One region of the Paenibacillus sp. D51F genome, then DNA from elsewhere that is predicted to be linked to it. Evidence: predicted binding sites of a transcription regulator. Region 1 holds the regulator's gene; the other holds the start of a gene.
What was found. The regulator CtsR, encoded in region 1, represses protease genes until heat stress. The targets are predictions, from matches to a motif close to ATGGTCAATAAAGGTCAAACA.

Region 1 (6,853 bases):
TGAGCGCCGCTGCCGTGATGGCCGCCGGCTTCATGAGGATGCCCGGACGCTGCTGCAGCCGCATGCCCCTCCACCGGGTTGCCGTCTGCAGCCGTGCCGCCCATCGGCTGCGCTCCTCCAGCCGGAGCTGCGTTCTCCGCTCCCTCAGGAGCCCGCCGCGCATGCGCTTGCTTGAACGAATCGCTGTTCACCCAGTTGTCGAAGCTGGCCTTATCCGTCCAATGCGTCACGACCTTCAGCTCGTCCGATTCCTCCTTGCGGTCGAGCAGCAGCTCCATGCCCGCGAAGCCCGGCATCGTATGGACGCCTTTCGGGTTTTTGAACCTTTCCGCCACCTGTTCTCCGAAGCCCGACTTAATCTGAATCGTATTCGTTACGACGATCATTACCTTTCGCCTCCTTGCGAGAATGGGAACGCTCTTTTCTCAGTTTAACAGCCTGGGCAGCCCGGCACAAACGACGCCCTGTCCTCGGTTTTTTGCCCTTCCCGCTGGAAATAAAAAAAGCCTCCGTTCCAAAATGGAACGAAGGCTATCCGCAAATCCGTCTGGACGTCCGGCATCAGCCGTTCCATCCTTCGAATCTGCAAGGCAAGCGGCTTACTTCGCAGCCGTCTCTTCCTGCTCGGCTTTATGCTGTTCCGGATGAGGCTTGACGGTCAGCTCGCCGTTCTCCTCGTCGATCACCAGCATATCGCCTTTCTTGATATTGCCCATCAGCAGCTCTTCGGACAGCCGGTCCTCGATATGCTTCTGGATCGCACGGCGCAGCGGACGCGCGCCGTAGGCAGGATCGAAGCCTTCCTTGGCCAAGAAATCCTTCGCTTTGTCCGTGAGATCGAAGTCGACTTCCTGCTCGCGCAGCCGCTTGCGCAGCTCGTCGGACATCAGCGTCACGATGCGGGCGATATGCTCCTCTGCGAGGGAGTGGAACACGATGGACTCGTCGATCCGGTTCAGGAATTCGGGACGGAAGCTCTTCTTCAGCTCACCCATGACTTTTTCCTTCATCTGGTTGAACTCGCGTCCGGCATCATGCTGGGCCGTAAATCCGAGCGTCGAGTTGCGCTTGATCTGATCGGCGCCGACATTGGACGTCATGATGATCAGCGTATTCCGGAAATCGACCACGCGGCCTTTGGAATCGGTCAGTCGGCCGTCCTCCAGAACCTGCAGCAGAATATTGAACACTTCCGGATGCGCCTTCTCGATTTCGTCCAGCAGCACGACGGAGTAAGGCTTGCGGCGGACCTTCTCGGTCAACTGGCCGCCTTCCTCGTAGCCGACGTATCCCGGAGGAGCGCCAACGAGGCGGGAAGTGGAATGTTTCTCCATATATTCCGACATGTCGATGCGGATGACCGCATTCTCGTCTCCGAACATCGCCTCGGCCAAAGCGCGGGCCAGCTCGGTTTTGCCGACGCCGGTAGGACCGAGGAAGATGAAGGAACCTATCGGACGCTTCGGATCCTTGAGTCCGGCACGGGAGCGGCGAACGGCGCGGGAGACGGCCTTGACGGCATCCTCCTGGCCGATGAGGCGGCTGTGCAGGATCTCTTCCATCTTAAGCAAGCGCTCGGTTTCTTCCTCGGCAAGCTTGAGTACCGGGATTCCCGTCCAGTTGGCGACGACCTGAGCGATGTCCTCCGGAGTTACCTCGGAATCCGTGCGTCCCTGCTTTTCTTTCCACGTATTCTTCGTCGTGTCTAGCTCTTCGCGGATTTTCTGCTCCGTGTCGCGGAGCGCCGCGGCCTTCTCGAATTCCTGGCTCTGAACGGCGGCATCCTTCTCCTTGCGCACCTCGTCGAGGCGACCTTCCATCTGCTTCAGATCCGGCGGGATCGTATAGGTATGCAGGCGGACCTTGGAGCTGGCCTCGTCGATCAAGTCGATCGCTTTATCCGGCAGGAAGCGGTCGGTGATGTAACGGTCGGACAGCTTGACTGCCGCCACAATGGATTCATCCGTGATTTTCACGCGGTGATGGGCTTCGTAACGATCGCGAAGTCCATGCAGAATCTGAATCGCTTCGTCCGGAGTAGGCTGATCAACCGTGATCGGCTGGAAGCGGCGCTCGAGAGCGGCATCCTTCTCGATGTACTTGCGGTACTCGTCGAGAGTGGTGGCGCCGATGCATTGCAGCTCGCCACGGGCGAGCGCCGGCTTCAGGATGTTGGAGGCGTCGATGGCGCCTTCCGCGCCGCCTGCCCCGATCAGCGTGTGCAGCTCGTCGATGAACAGGATGATGTTGCCCGCTTGGCGGATCTCATCCATGATCTTCTTGAGCCGGTCCTCGAATTCGCCGCGATACTTGGTGCCTGCCACGACGGAGCCCATATCCAGCGTCATGACGCGCTTGTCGCGAAGCGTCTCGGGAATCTCGTTGGCGATGATCTTCTGAGCCAGACCTTCGGCGATCGCCGTCTTGCCGACGCCGGGCTCGCCGATCAGCACAGGATTGTTCTTCGTCCGGCGGCTGAGAACCTGGATGACGCGCTCGATCTCTTTGCTGCGGCCGATGACGGGATCCAGGTTGTTCTCGCGGGCGGAAGCTGTCAGGTCGCGTGCAAGTCCGTCCAGGGTCGGCGTGCTGACGTTGGCCGGCGCTCCGTGGTTGCTCGATACCGCCTCGCTGCTGCCGAGCAGCTGCAGCACTTGCTGCCGCGCCTTGTTCAGGCTGATGCCGAGGTTGTTCAGCACGCGGGCCGCCACGCCTTCGCCTTCGCGGATCAAGCCGAGCAGAATATGCTCCGTGCCGACGTACGTATGCCCCAGCTTGCGGGCTTCGTCCATGGACAGCTCGATGACCTTCTTCGCACGAGGCGTGTAGGCGATGTTGCTAGGCTGCTCTTGGCCGCGGCCGATGAGCGATTCCACCTCGTCCTGTATTTTCTCGAGTCCCAGACCAAGCGCGATCAGAGCTTTGGCCGCGATGCCTTCGCCTTCCCGAATGAGGCCGAGCAGAATATGCTCCGTGCCGATATTGTTATGTCCAAGCCGCACCGCCTCTTCCTGGGCGAGAGCGAGCACCTTCTGCGCACGTTCCGTAAATCGTCCAAACATCATTCGTAAGCACCTCCATCATGGATTACAGGGAGCAGCCGGCTGCGGATCAGCTCCGCGCGCCTTGCATCGCGCTGCTCCGTATTCATTTTCTCCTCGAATGCCTGCTGCAGGAAGCCAGGCTGGGTCATTACCATCAACTCATTCATAACCTGCGGGGAAACATCCCGAATCAAGCCCAGATCGATGCCAAGCCGAACATCCGACAATCTCTGAGCCGATTCCTTGGAATCCATGACCGCCGCATGGGACAGGATGCCGTAAGATCTCATCACCCGATCCTCGAGCCGAAGGCGCGACTCCGCCTGCAGACGATCGCGGGCCGCTTTTTCATGCTCCATGATCTGCCTGACGACGCCATGCAGATTGTCGATGATCTCATCCTCCGACTGTCCAAGCGTAATCTGGTTGGAAATCTGGAACAGATTGCCGAGCGCCTCGCTTCCCTCGCCGTACAGCCCCCTCACAGCCAGCCCCACTTGAGTAATGGCGGACAGGATTCGGTTGATCTGCTGCGTGAGCACGAGCGCCGGCAGATGCATCATGACGGATGCGCGGATGCCGGTCCCCACGTTGGTGGGACAGCTGGTCAGAAATCCGCGTCTCTCATCAAAAGCAAAGTCGACTGCTTCCTCATAAATATCGTCGATCTTGCTGGCAAGCTTCCATGCCTCCTGGACCTGGAAACCCGGATATAAACATTGGATGCGCAAATGATCCTCTTCGTTAATCATAATGCTGACGGATTCGTTCTCGCTCATGACGACCGCTCCCGCACGGGCTTCGTTCGCAAGCGCGGGACTGATCAGATGCTTCTCCACCAGCACCCTGCGCTCCAGCTCGCTGAGATCCGAAAGAACGATCGTCTCGAACGGGCCGATCGGCTCAAGCTTCCCTTCCTGCGCCACGGAAGCAAGCTTGCTCATGACTTCCGAGGACTGCTGGCTAGTGGCCAGAATCGGAAAGGGATAATTGTGCAGGTTGCGGGCGATTCTTACCCGGCTGCTGAAGACGATATCCGAATCGGGTCCGTCTCCCTTCATCCACTCGCTCAGCGCCTTCTGGGCAAACCGGTTGGCTGCCAATCCAATCCCTCCCTACCGTGCAGCCCCCTTGCGGAAGCTGCGCTTATGATGTCTATCTGGATGCTTCCGACCATCAGGCTTCCTTGATCTGCTTCTCCAGCTCGCGGATCTCGTCCCTGAGCTTGGCGGCGGCTTCGAACTCTTCTTTCTGGATCGAGCTCTTCATTTCCTGCCTCAGCCGGTCGATTTCCCTCTGCGTTTGAATCCTTCCGCCCGAGCGGCGGGGGATCTTGCCGACATGGACCGTATTCCCATGCACTCTCTTCAGCAGAGGATCGAGTCTTTCCCCGAAATGCTTGTAGCAAGAGCTGCAGCCGAACCTTCCTAGCTTGGAGAACTGCGAATACGTAAGTCCGCATTCCTCGCAGCGCGGCACCGCCTGCTTCGTCCCTGCCAAGCTTCCCGCAGGCTCGAAATCCATGAGCCCAGACAACAGGCTGTGAATGGAAAAGCCGTTCGGAGCTCCCGGGATGCCTTCGCCCCTTTCGCGGGCGCAGGCTTCGCAGATATGGAACTCCGTCTTCTCTCCGTTTACGATCTTGGTAAAATGAAGCGTTGCCGGCCTTTTGCCGCATTCCTGACAAAGCATGCCGCGTCCCTCCTCACCGGTCCTTCTCTATTGCTTACCCAGAAGCGAGATCAGCATCGCCTTCAGCAGCCTGGCCCGAAGCTCGTCGCGCTGCGGCAGCTTGATCGCGATGGACTCCCGGCATACAGCCGCCCGGAGCAGGCTGCCCTCTCGCTTGGAAATGAATAAAGCTTCTTCCAATTGGTAAATAAGTCCTTCTGCGGCGCTTTGATCGACTTGATTGCCGATCGTATGATGAATATGGCCGTGGATGGCTTTGAGCGCAGGCAGCTCGATCCGTTGGATCCGGATATAGCCGCCTCCCCCTCGCTTGCTCTCCACGAGGTATCCCTTCTCGAGCGTGAAGCGGGTACTGATGACATAATTGATCTGCGACGGCACGCAGGAGAAGCTGTCCGCCAATTCGTTGCGCTGTATTTCCACCGCACCTTCGGGACTGTCCTGAAGCAGCTGCTTCAAATGCTGCTCCAATGCATCGGAAATGTTTCGCATTTCACCCACCTCCCTATGCCGGGGCACCTTCAGGATTTTTCTTGAATTGCGGTTAGAAGCCAAACAGCCAAAGGCGTCCCTGTAGCATTCCCTCATCGGCGCAAATTAAGACCCGCGAACGGGGACCGGAAGAAAAGGATCTTAGCCTTGCGTAAGGCTGGATCAGAGGCAACTGACTTTGACTTTCTTTGACTTATATCTTTGATTATACTCCTTTTTCATAAAAGGTCAAGGAAACTTCCACTGCTGCCATCTATGCAAAAAGGCAGCCTCGCCCTGCTGTCGTTATCAGCTTGGGATAAGACGCCCCGCTTTATACTCCGGTTAGAAGAAGTCCATGAAATTCGTCATCCCGTCAGGGATTCGGCTGCCCAGCCGGACGGCCTCCGGCCGCGGACCCGAGATATGATCCATCTGCTGGAGATCCCGCGCGCGCTTATATCCGATGAGAAGAGCAGCCAAAGTTCCGATGGAGAGATCAAGGCGCTTGGACGAAGTTCCATCCTGATACCGGGAAAGGCTGCCCCTGCCCTCCTCCGTGATTTCCAGCATCCACAATCCGTCATTCCAGGATGCGTCCTCATCATGAATCTGGAGGACAAACTGATCGCGGACTCCCGGCTCGAACGGAAGCTGCTTGACGAGAGATTGGACATCGATGATACGAACCATGAAATAAGGATGAATGCTCTGCTCGATGCGCGGATCGACAAGCTGATAAGGCAGCGGATCCCCCGCATAGGTATGCAGCACAGCGGAATCGATCATGGAATCATGATTGCTGAAGAAATTCCAAAGCCCCACCCTCGCTTCTTCCGTAAGATAGACGAGCTCATGAATGTCGAGACGCCTCTCCTTCACCTTGTAGAGGGCATACCCTTCCGGCGTGCCGTTCTGGCTCCGGTACAGCACCGCATCCCCTTGCTTCCGCTTGAAGACCGAATGCTCCCACCAATCCGAAGTCCTTGCCAGCGTGCCATTGAAGCCCTCCGAATAGGTCTGATAAAGGATGCCCAGCAGCTCGGCATGATCGCGGACTTGAATCCGCTCGACTTTGCCGTTGTTGTGCATTCGTTGAGGCAGCTTGTCTGTCGCCAAGGTGTACTTGACCCGGTCGATGAACAGCTCCCAGCCGTATTTGCGGTAAAATCCAATCGAAAACGGCGCCAGCATGGAAATGGATTGGCCGTTCGCTTTCATTTCCTCCATCGCATGACGGAGCAGCTTGCCCACATGCCCGGAACGCCTCGATTCCGGCCAGCTTGCGACAGATGAGATTCCCCCCATCCTCAGCACGATGCCGTTCCAGTTCACCTCGAGTGGAATGATTCTGACCTGGGAGACGATTCGTTCCTGCTCGACACCTACGATAACTTCCTCGCACTTGGCTCTTGCTCTGGCCTGCTCCAGCTCCTCTGCGGAAAGCTCAATTTGGAAGGCATATTGGCTAAGCTTCATATGTTCGTCGAATTCTTCCGGCTTCAATGTTCTAATTTTCATCCTGCACCCTCTTTCCCAAGATGATAGGTATAGAGCTATTATGACACATATTGTATTTATTTCCCACTTGTATCCTTTTTAATAGGGTTCATTTTCAACGCCGGAAATTATTCCTCCCCTTAACT
Region 2 (6,853 bases), on a different contig from region 1:
ACGGGCGGCAAGCACCGTTCCGTAGCCATTTCGGAATATCTCGGGCGCATGCTCGGCAGCAGCGAGACGGAGTCTGTCCGGGTAAGCCATCGCGATGCCGGACGTGACCGTCCATAAGGCGGGGCTTATATGGCAAGCAGCAAAACAAAGACTCCACTTCCGAAAATCGTTGTCATCGGCGGTGGCACCGGGTTGTCCGTCATGCTCCGCGGCCTCAAGGAGAAGCCGCTCGACATCACGGCGATCGTCACCGTAGCCGATGACGGAGGCAGCTCCGGCGTCCTTCGCAGCGAGCTCCAAATTCCTCCTCCGGGCGACATCCGCAACGTGCTCATGGCGCTGGCGGATGTCGAGCCGCTTTTATCGGAGATGCTCCAATACCGGTTCCCGAGCGGCACCGGACTTGCCGGCCACAGCCTGGGCAATCTCATGCTGGCGGCGATGACGGATATATCCGGCGACTTCGTGACCGGAGTCAGGGAGCTGAGCCGGGTGCTCGCCGTGCGCGGCACGGTGCTGCCGGCGTCGGATCAGGCAATCGTGCTCAAGGCCGAGCTGGAGGACGGAAGCATCGTCGAGGGCGAGTCCAACATTCCGCTGGCCGGGCAGCCGATCAAGCGGGTGTTCATCGAGCCTCCCGACGTGGAGCCGCTCGAGGAAGCGTGCCAGGCGATTCAGGAAGCGGATGCGATCCTGATCGGACCCGGCAGCCTGTACACGAGCATTATTCCCAATCTGCTCGTGCCGAAGCTGGCGGAATGCATCGTTCAGTCGAATGCGATCAAGATTTTCATCTGCAACGTCATGACCCAGCCGGGCGAGACGGACGATTATGCGGTGAGCGATCATCTGGAAGCGGTGCACCGTCATATCGGCCACCAGCTGTTCGATTACGTCATCGTCAACGACGGCGAGATTCCGCCGCAGGTCCAGGACCGTTATGCGGAATTGGGAGCGAAGGCTGTCCAGCTCGATCTGGACGAAGTTACGCGCCGGGGATACAAGGTCATCGCGGACCGCCTGGTGTTGTTCCGTACTTATTTACGGCATGATGCCGTGCGGTTGAGCCATCATATATATCAGCTTGTAGAGAGCTGGATGCAGAGAAAGGGGTGAAGAGATGAGCTTTGCGGCCCAGACAAAAAAAGAACTGACGCTCGTGGACAACCAGGACGCCTGCTGCGAACGGGCGGAGCTGTCCGCTCTGATCCGGATGAACGGATCGGTCCACTTGGTTAGCCGCAAGGTCATCCTCGACATCTCGACGGAGAATGCGGCCATCGCGCGCCGGATCTACAGCCTGATCAAGAAGATATTCGACGTCCACACCGAGCTGCTTGTCCGCAAGAAGATGAGGCTGAAGAAGAACAATGTCTACATTGTCCGGATTCCGGCCAAGGTCCAGGAAATTCTCAAGGATCTGAACATCGTTTCCGAAGGATTCATGTTCAATCAGGGCATAGATAAGAATATGATCAAACGTCCTTGCTGCAAGCGCGCTTACCTGCGCGGCGCTTTTCTGGCCGGCGGCTCCGTCAACAACCCCGAAGGCTCCTCTTATCATTTGGAGATTTCCTGCATGTACGAGGAGCATTGCGGGGCATTGGTGGCGCTGGCCAACAAATTCGGGCTGAACGCCCGATGCATCGAGCGCAAGAAGGGATTCATCTTCTACATCAAGGAAGGCGAGAAGATCATCGAGCTGCTGAACATCATCGGCGCTCATCAGGCTTTGTTCAAATTCGAGGATGTCCGCATCATGCGCGACATGAGGAACTCCGTCAACCGCATCGTCAACTGCGAGACGGCCAACCTCAACAAGACGATCGGGGCAGCTGTGCGCCAGATCGACAATATCCGTCTGCTGCAGAAGGAAATGGGGCTGGAGAACCTGCCGGAGAAGCTCCGCGAGGTGGCGGAAATCCGTCTTCTGCATCCCGACATGAACCTCAAGGAAGTCGGCGAGATGCTGAAGGGCTCCGTCAGCAAGTCCGGCGTGAACCACAGGCTTCGCAAGATCGATGAGCTGGCCGAAAAATTGCGTGGAAGCTGAACTTTTAACTTACACGGGCCGATGGTATAATGGTAGCAATCGTGGCCAGATTTCCTCATACCTGAAACGGATGATGTTACCGAGCGCGTGAAGCGCCGTTGCAGCAGTGAAAATGAACTAGGGGGTATAGATTTCATGACCAGACAACCCGTTGTCGTTAGACTCAAGACGGGTCTTCACGCAAGACCGGCTGCACTCTTCGTGCAGGAAGCGAACAAGTTCTCTTCCGAGATTTTCGTGGAAAAGGACGAGAAGAAAGTAAACGCCAAGTCCATCATGGGCATCATGAGCCTTGCCATCAGCTCCGGCACGGAAGTTTACGTCAGTGCCGAGGGTTCCGATGCAGAGCAGGCTGTAAACGCTTTAGTTTCCCTGGTGAGCAAGGAAGAGCTCGAGAACCAATAAATCAGCCTCCGGGCGCTGCAAGAGCAGCCTTGGACGCGCTTCACGAAAGCTCCCGCAGGGGGCTTTTTTTGATTTCCGCAGGCTGGTTGTCTCGAGTGTGTTTCTGATCTGAAACCGGCTTTGGTTGGTTGGCGGAACTTTTGAACAGACGTCGTTATAGGGTTGTTAGGGCCGATTACTGGTTCGGAGTGTCGGAATGGAGCATGGGCGGGGTGACATTGGGGTCGCAGTATCCTGGCAAGCGTCGCTTCTGCATCAGGCATTCAATGCGAATAGTCGGTTGGAGGCAGAGCAATGCCTTTAGCGAAGAAGCTGAAATCGGTATCGGACATAGGATCCGTTATTTGGTTCGATTTTGCCATTAAAATAAATTTAACGGACATGAGATCCGTTATTTTCTTTAAAAAGGGTCGAATGGACACGTTTGGCCCGAAATAGCGGATCGTATGTCCGATAAGATTCAAAATGGGCTGAAATCGTTGAAATAGCGGATCGTATGTCCGATAACATGGAATTGGGCTGAAGCCGGCCGATGTCGAAGGATACCCGATACAAACCAAATCGGGATTAAGGCTGTTGAAACAGTATGGTTACCGTATGTGATGTTCGTTCGTCGTCAAATCGAATTGGGGCGCCGGAAACGGAAGGTATGTCCGATGCCAATCAAACCGTGCTGCAGCCGGCGGATACTGCAAGCTATGCCCGGCATGGAACCGGGCTGGAGGCTGGGATTTACGGCAAGCCGGGCCATCCCTTCTCAGGCTGAGTCCGCCTGAGACTCGGCTCCGTCCGCTTTCAGGTCTCAAAGTAAACAATATCGTCAATCCTTGATGGTAAATGCAACCTTTTGGATCTGCATGCCGTTTCAAGAGGACAACACCTAAGGAGGCGCTGGGAATGGACAAACGAAATGCGGCTGGCGGGCTGATGCATAAGAGCAAGGTGCTGCTTCTAGCGGCGGGAATCACAGCGGGATCTTTGATGGCGTGGAATGCCTTTGGCGGTCAGCCGCTCAACAAGCCGGCATTTGCCGCAGGAACGGAGAATGCAGTGTTGAATACAGTCGCCGTAACGGGTAAAGGCAAGGTGTCGGTCGCACCGGATATCGCCTATGTATCGGCTGGCGTATCGGTGACGGCCAAGACGGCCAAGGAAGCGCAGGCTGGAGCGGCCAAGAAATACGACGCCGTGCGCAAGGCGCTGACAGGCACTTTCGGAGTCGCGGAGAAGGATCTGAAGACGACGAACTATTCGGTGCAGCCGCAATACCGCTATACGGATAAGGAAGGCCAAGTGCTGACCGGATACACGGCGGTGCAGGACATCCAGATTTCCTACCGCAACATGGATAAGACCGGCGATCTCGTCGACGGTCTTGCAGCGGCCGGCGCCAACCGGATCAACAACATCTCCTTCGGAACGGAAAAAGGAGATGCCTACACGCAGCAGGCGCTGCAGAAGGCAGTGGAAGCCGCCAAGGTCAAAGCGATGACGCTGGCCCAGGCATCGGGCCGCACGCTCGGCGAGGTCGTTTCGATCTCGGAGAATGGAGCCCAGGTCGTGCAGCCGATCATCGAGAGAGCACAGATGAAGATGGCAGCAGCGTCGGATTCTTCGGCCAACACCGTCGTGGATGCAGGCGAGGTCGACGTCACCTCCGACATTACCGTATTGTTCTCCCTCAAATAGACAAAAGAACAGCAGCCCCCGGAAAATCCGGGGGCTGCTGTTCTTTTGTCTATTCAGCCGAGCTTACAGCTTCTCGATCACTTTGTCGACGAGGCCGTAAGCCGTCGCCTCTTCCGCGCTCATGAAGTTGTCGCGGTCGGTATCCTTCTCGATGCGCTCCAGCGGCTGGCCGGTACGCTCGGACAGGATGGCGTTCAGCTTGTCGCGCATCTTGAGGATGCGGCGGGCACGGATCTCGATGTCGCTCGCCTGGCCTTCGGCTCCTCCGAGCGGCTGGTGAATCATGACCTCGCTGTTCGGCAGCGCGTACCGCTTGCCCTTGGCGCCTGCTGTCAGCAGGAACGCACCCATGGAAGCCGCCATGCCGACGCAGATCGTGGAGACATCCGGCTTGATGAACTGCATCGTGTCGTAGATCGCCATGCCGGCCGTGATGGAGCCGCCGGGGCTGTTGATATAAAGCGAGATGTCCTTCTCCGGGTCGTCCGCTGCAAGGAACAGCATTTGGGCGATGATGGAATTGGCCACCACATCGTTGACGCCGGTGCCGAGGAAGATGATGCGGTCCTTGAGCAGCCGGGAATAAATATCATAGGCGCGCTCACCGCGGTTGCTTTGCTCGATGACCATAGGCACAAAATTCATGTCCAAGTGCGAGTCCCTCCTTATAACCTTCATAAATAGTGGATATGCGGGGTGCTGCTTTTTCATTTTAATGGATTGCGATTTTAAAGTCAAATTTGGTCAAAGAAGTCGGGACAGCCGTCAATAGCCCAGTTTAACCGGCTTCCTTATTCTTTAAACCAGGAGCTTCCGTTCGGCAGCCGGAAGCGATGAGGCGCCTTTCGATCCTAAGTCCGATCCCCTCCGGATGCAAAAAAAGGATCGGCACGGATGCCGATCCTTCTATGTATGAATCCATATGTGTAAATTGGCGCGCCCGCTAGGAATCGAACCTAGATCTCAGGCTCCGGAGGCCTACGTCATATCCATTGGACCACGGGCGCTTGTAAAAACGTAACGTCTAAGATTGTATAACAGCTGGCAGGAAAAAGCAACACTAAAGGTTTCCGTGAAAAGAAATCCGGAAATCGGGTGTCGGCAACCGTTTACATCGGGTATTCCTCACTTGCGGGGGTTATCTAAAAGAGGTAAAATGATGGTGTGGGACGTAAAATGAATGGCTGGGACTAAAAATGTCCCATTATGGCCATGCACGAGTGGAGTGGGGGCGCTCATGCGCAGCATTATTGATTTGCAGCGTCAGCTCGTTCCGGATCTCGTCGATACGCTCCGCCGCCGTTATGCGATCCTGCACCAAGTCATGCTCTCGGATATGATCGGCCGCCGGACTCTGGCTGCCTCCCTGTCGATGACAGAGAGGGTGCTGAGGGCGGAGACGGATTTTCTCAAGGAGCAAGGCTTGCTTGAGATCAAATCCTCCGGCATGTCCATCAGCCCGGCCGGACGACGGCTGCTGGAGGAGATGGAGCCCGAGCTCGGAGGGCTGCTTGGCCTCAGCGATCTGGAGGAGAAGCTCAAGCAGCGGTTCGGCTTGCAGAAGGTCATCATCGTTCCCGGCGATTCCGAGAAATCGGATAGCGCCAAGCGGGAGCTTGGCCGCGCCGGAGCCGCAGCGCTCCTGCAGGTGCTGGGCGAGCGGGATGTCGTGGCGGTGACCGGAGGCACGACGCTTGCGGGCGTCGCGTCGCAGCTCGCCTCGAGCTCGCCGCGTCGGAGCAACCTGTTCGTGCCGGCACGGGGCGGGCTCGGAGAGAGCCTGGAATACCAGGCGAGCACGATCGTCTCGACGATGGCCAAGCGGACGGGGGCGCAGTACCGGATGCTTCACGTCCCGGACCATCTCAGCGAAGAGGCCTACACGAGCCTCATGCAGGAGCCCGGAGTGAAGGAGATCGTCGAGGTCATCCGCAGCGCGCGCATCGTCATTCACGGCATCGGAGATGCCATGGTGATGGCCCGGCGCAGACGGATCGACGGCGCGCTTGCCGACTCGCTCAAGGCGGACGGCGCGCTTGCCGAAGCCTGGGGCTACTACTTCGACCGCAGCGGCAACGTCGTGCACAAGATGCAGACAGCCGGCATCCGGCTCGAGGACATCGCGACGACCGAGGTCGTCATCGGTGTGGCCGGCGGCCGCTCCAAGGCGGAGGCCATCTCGGCGGTTCTGAGGTTCGGCCACGAGGACATCCTCGTCACCGACGAGGCTGCCGCCCTCGAAATCGCGGCGCTGACGGAATAAGAGCCATGCCGCAAGGTGATAATGGTTCTTGTCCATGCGCGCCGCGCGGACAAACTTGTTTTCATGGCAATCCGCGGGCTCTGCGCCTGCCAGGGGCAGGGCATGCGAATTGCTTTGAGATAAATGCATCATCAAACTTCATTTAACAGGAGGAATATCAACCATGGTTAAAGTTGGTATTAACGGATTTGGCCGTATCGGACGCAACGTCTTCCGCGCAGCACTGAATAACAGCGAGGTTCAAATCGTCGCTGTGAACGACCTGACGGACACGAAAACGCTGGCCCACCTGCTCAAATATGACACCACCCACGGCGTCCTGGACGCTACGGTAGAAGCTAAAGAAGGCGCGCTTGTCGTCAACGGCCGCGAGATCAAAGTCTTTGCAGAGCGCAACCCGGAGAACCTGCCTTGGGGCTCCGTAGGCGCCGAGATCGTCGTTG

Region 2: the regulator CtsR is predicted to act here: its motif matches at 4,878-4,898, upstream of clpP (ATP-dependent Clp endopeptidase proteolytic subunit ClpP).

What each region holds. Positions count from the first base shown of each region.
Region 1 covers NZ_JBKFAO010000019.1:170-7,022, reverse strand. The annotation lists gene ACLBWT_RS21685 (antibiotic biosynthesis monooxygenase) at 1-386, opposite strand, end outside; gene clpC (ATP-dependent protease ATP-binding subunit ClpC) at 600-3,065, opposite strand; gene ACLBWT_RS21675 (protein arginine kinase) at 3,062-4,105, opposite strand; gene ACLBWT_RS21670 (UvrB/UvrC motif-containing protein) at 4,221-4,736, opposite strand; gene ACLBWT_RS21665 (CtsR family transcriptional regulator) at 4,764-5,228, opposite strand; gene ACLBWT_RS21660 (GNAT family N-acetyltransferase) at 5,553-6,728, opposite strand.
Region 2 covers NZ_JBKFAO010000006.1:25,411-32,263, forward strand. The annotation lists gene rapZ (RNase adapter RapZ) at 1-117, shown strand, start outside; gene ACLBWT_RS12525 (gluconeogenesis factor YvcK family protein) at 130-1,116, shown strand; gene whiA (DNA-binding protein WhiA) at 1,121-2,053, shown strand; gene ACLBWT_RS12535 (HPr family phosphocarrier protein) at 2,189-2,458, shown strand; gene ACLBWT_RS12540 (SIMPL domain-containing protein) at 3,356-4,147, shown strand; gene clpP (ATP-dependent Clp endopeptidase proteolytic subunit ClpP) at 4,211-4,792, opposite strand; tRNA gene ACLBWT_RS12550 (tRNA-Arg) at 5,080-5,154, opposite strand; gene ACLBWT_RS12555 (sugar-binding transcriptional regulator) at 5,385-6,410, shown strand; gene gap (type I glyceraldehyde-3-phosphate dehydrogenase) at 6,574-6,853, shown strand, end outside.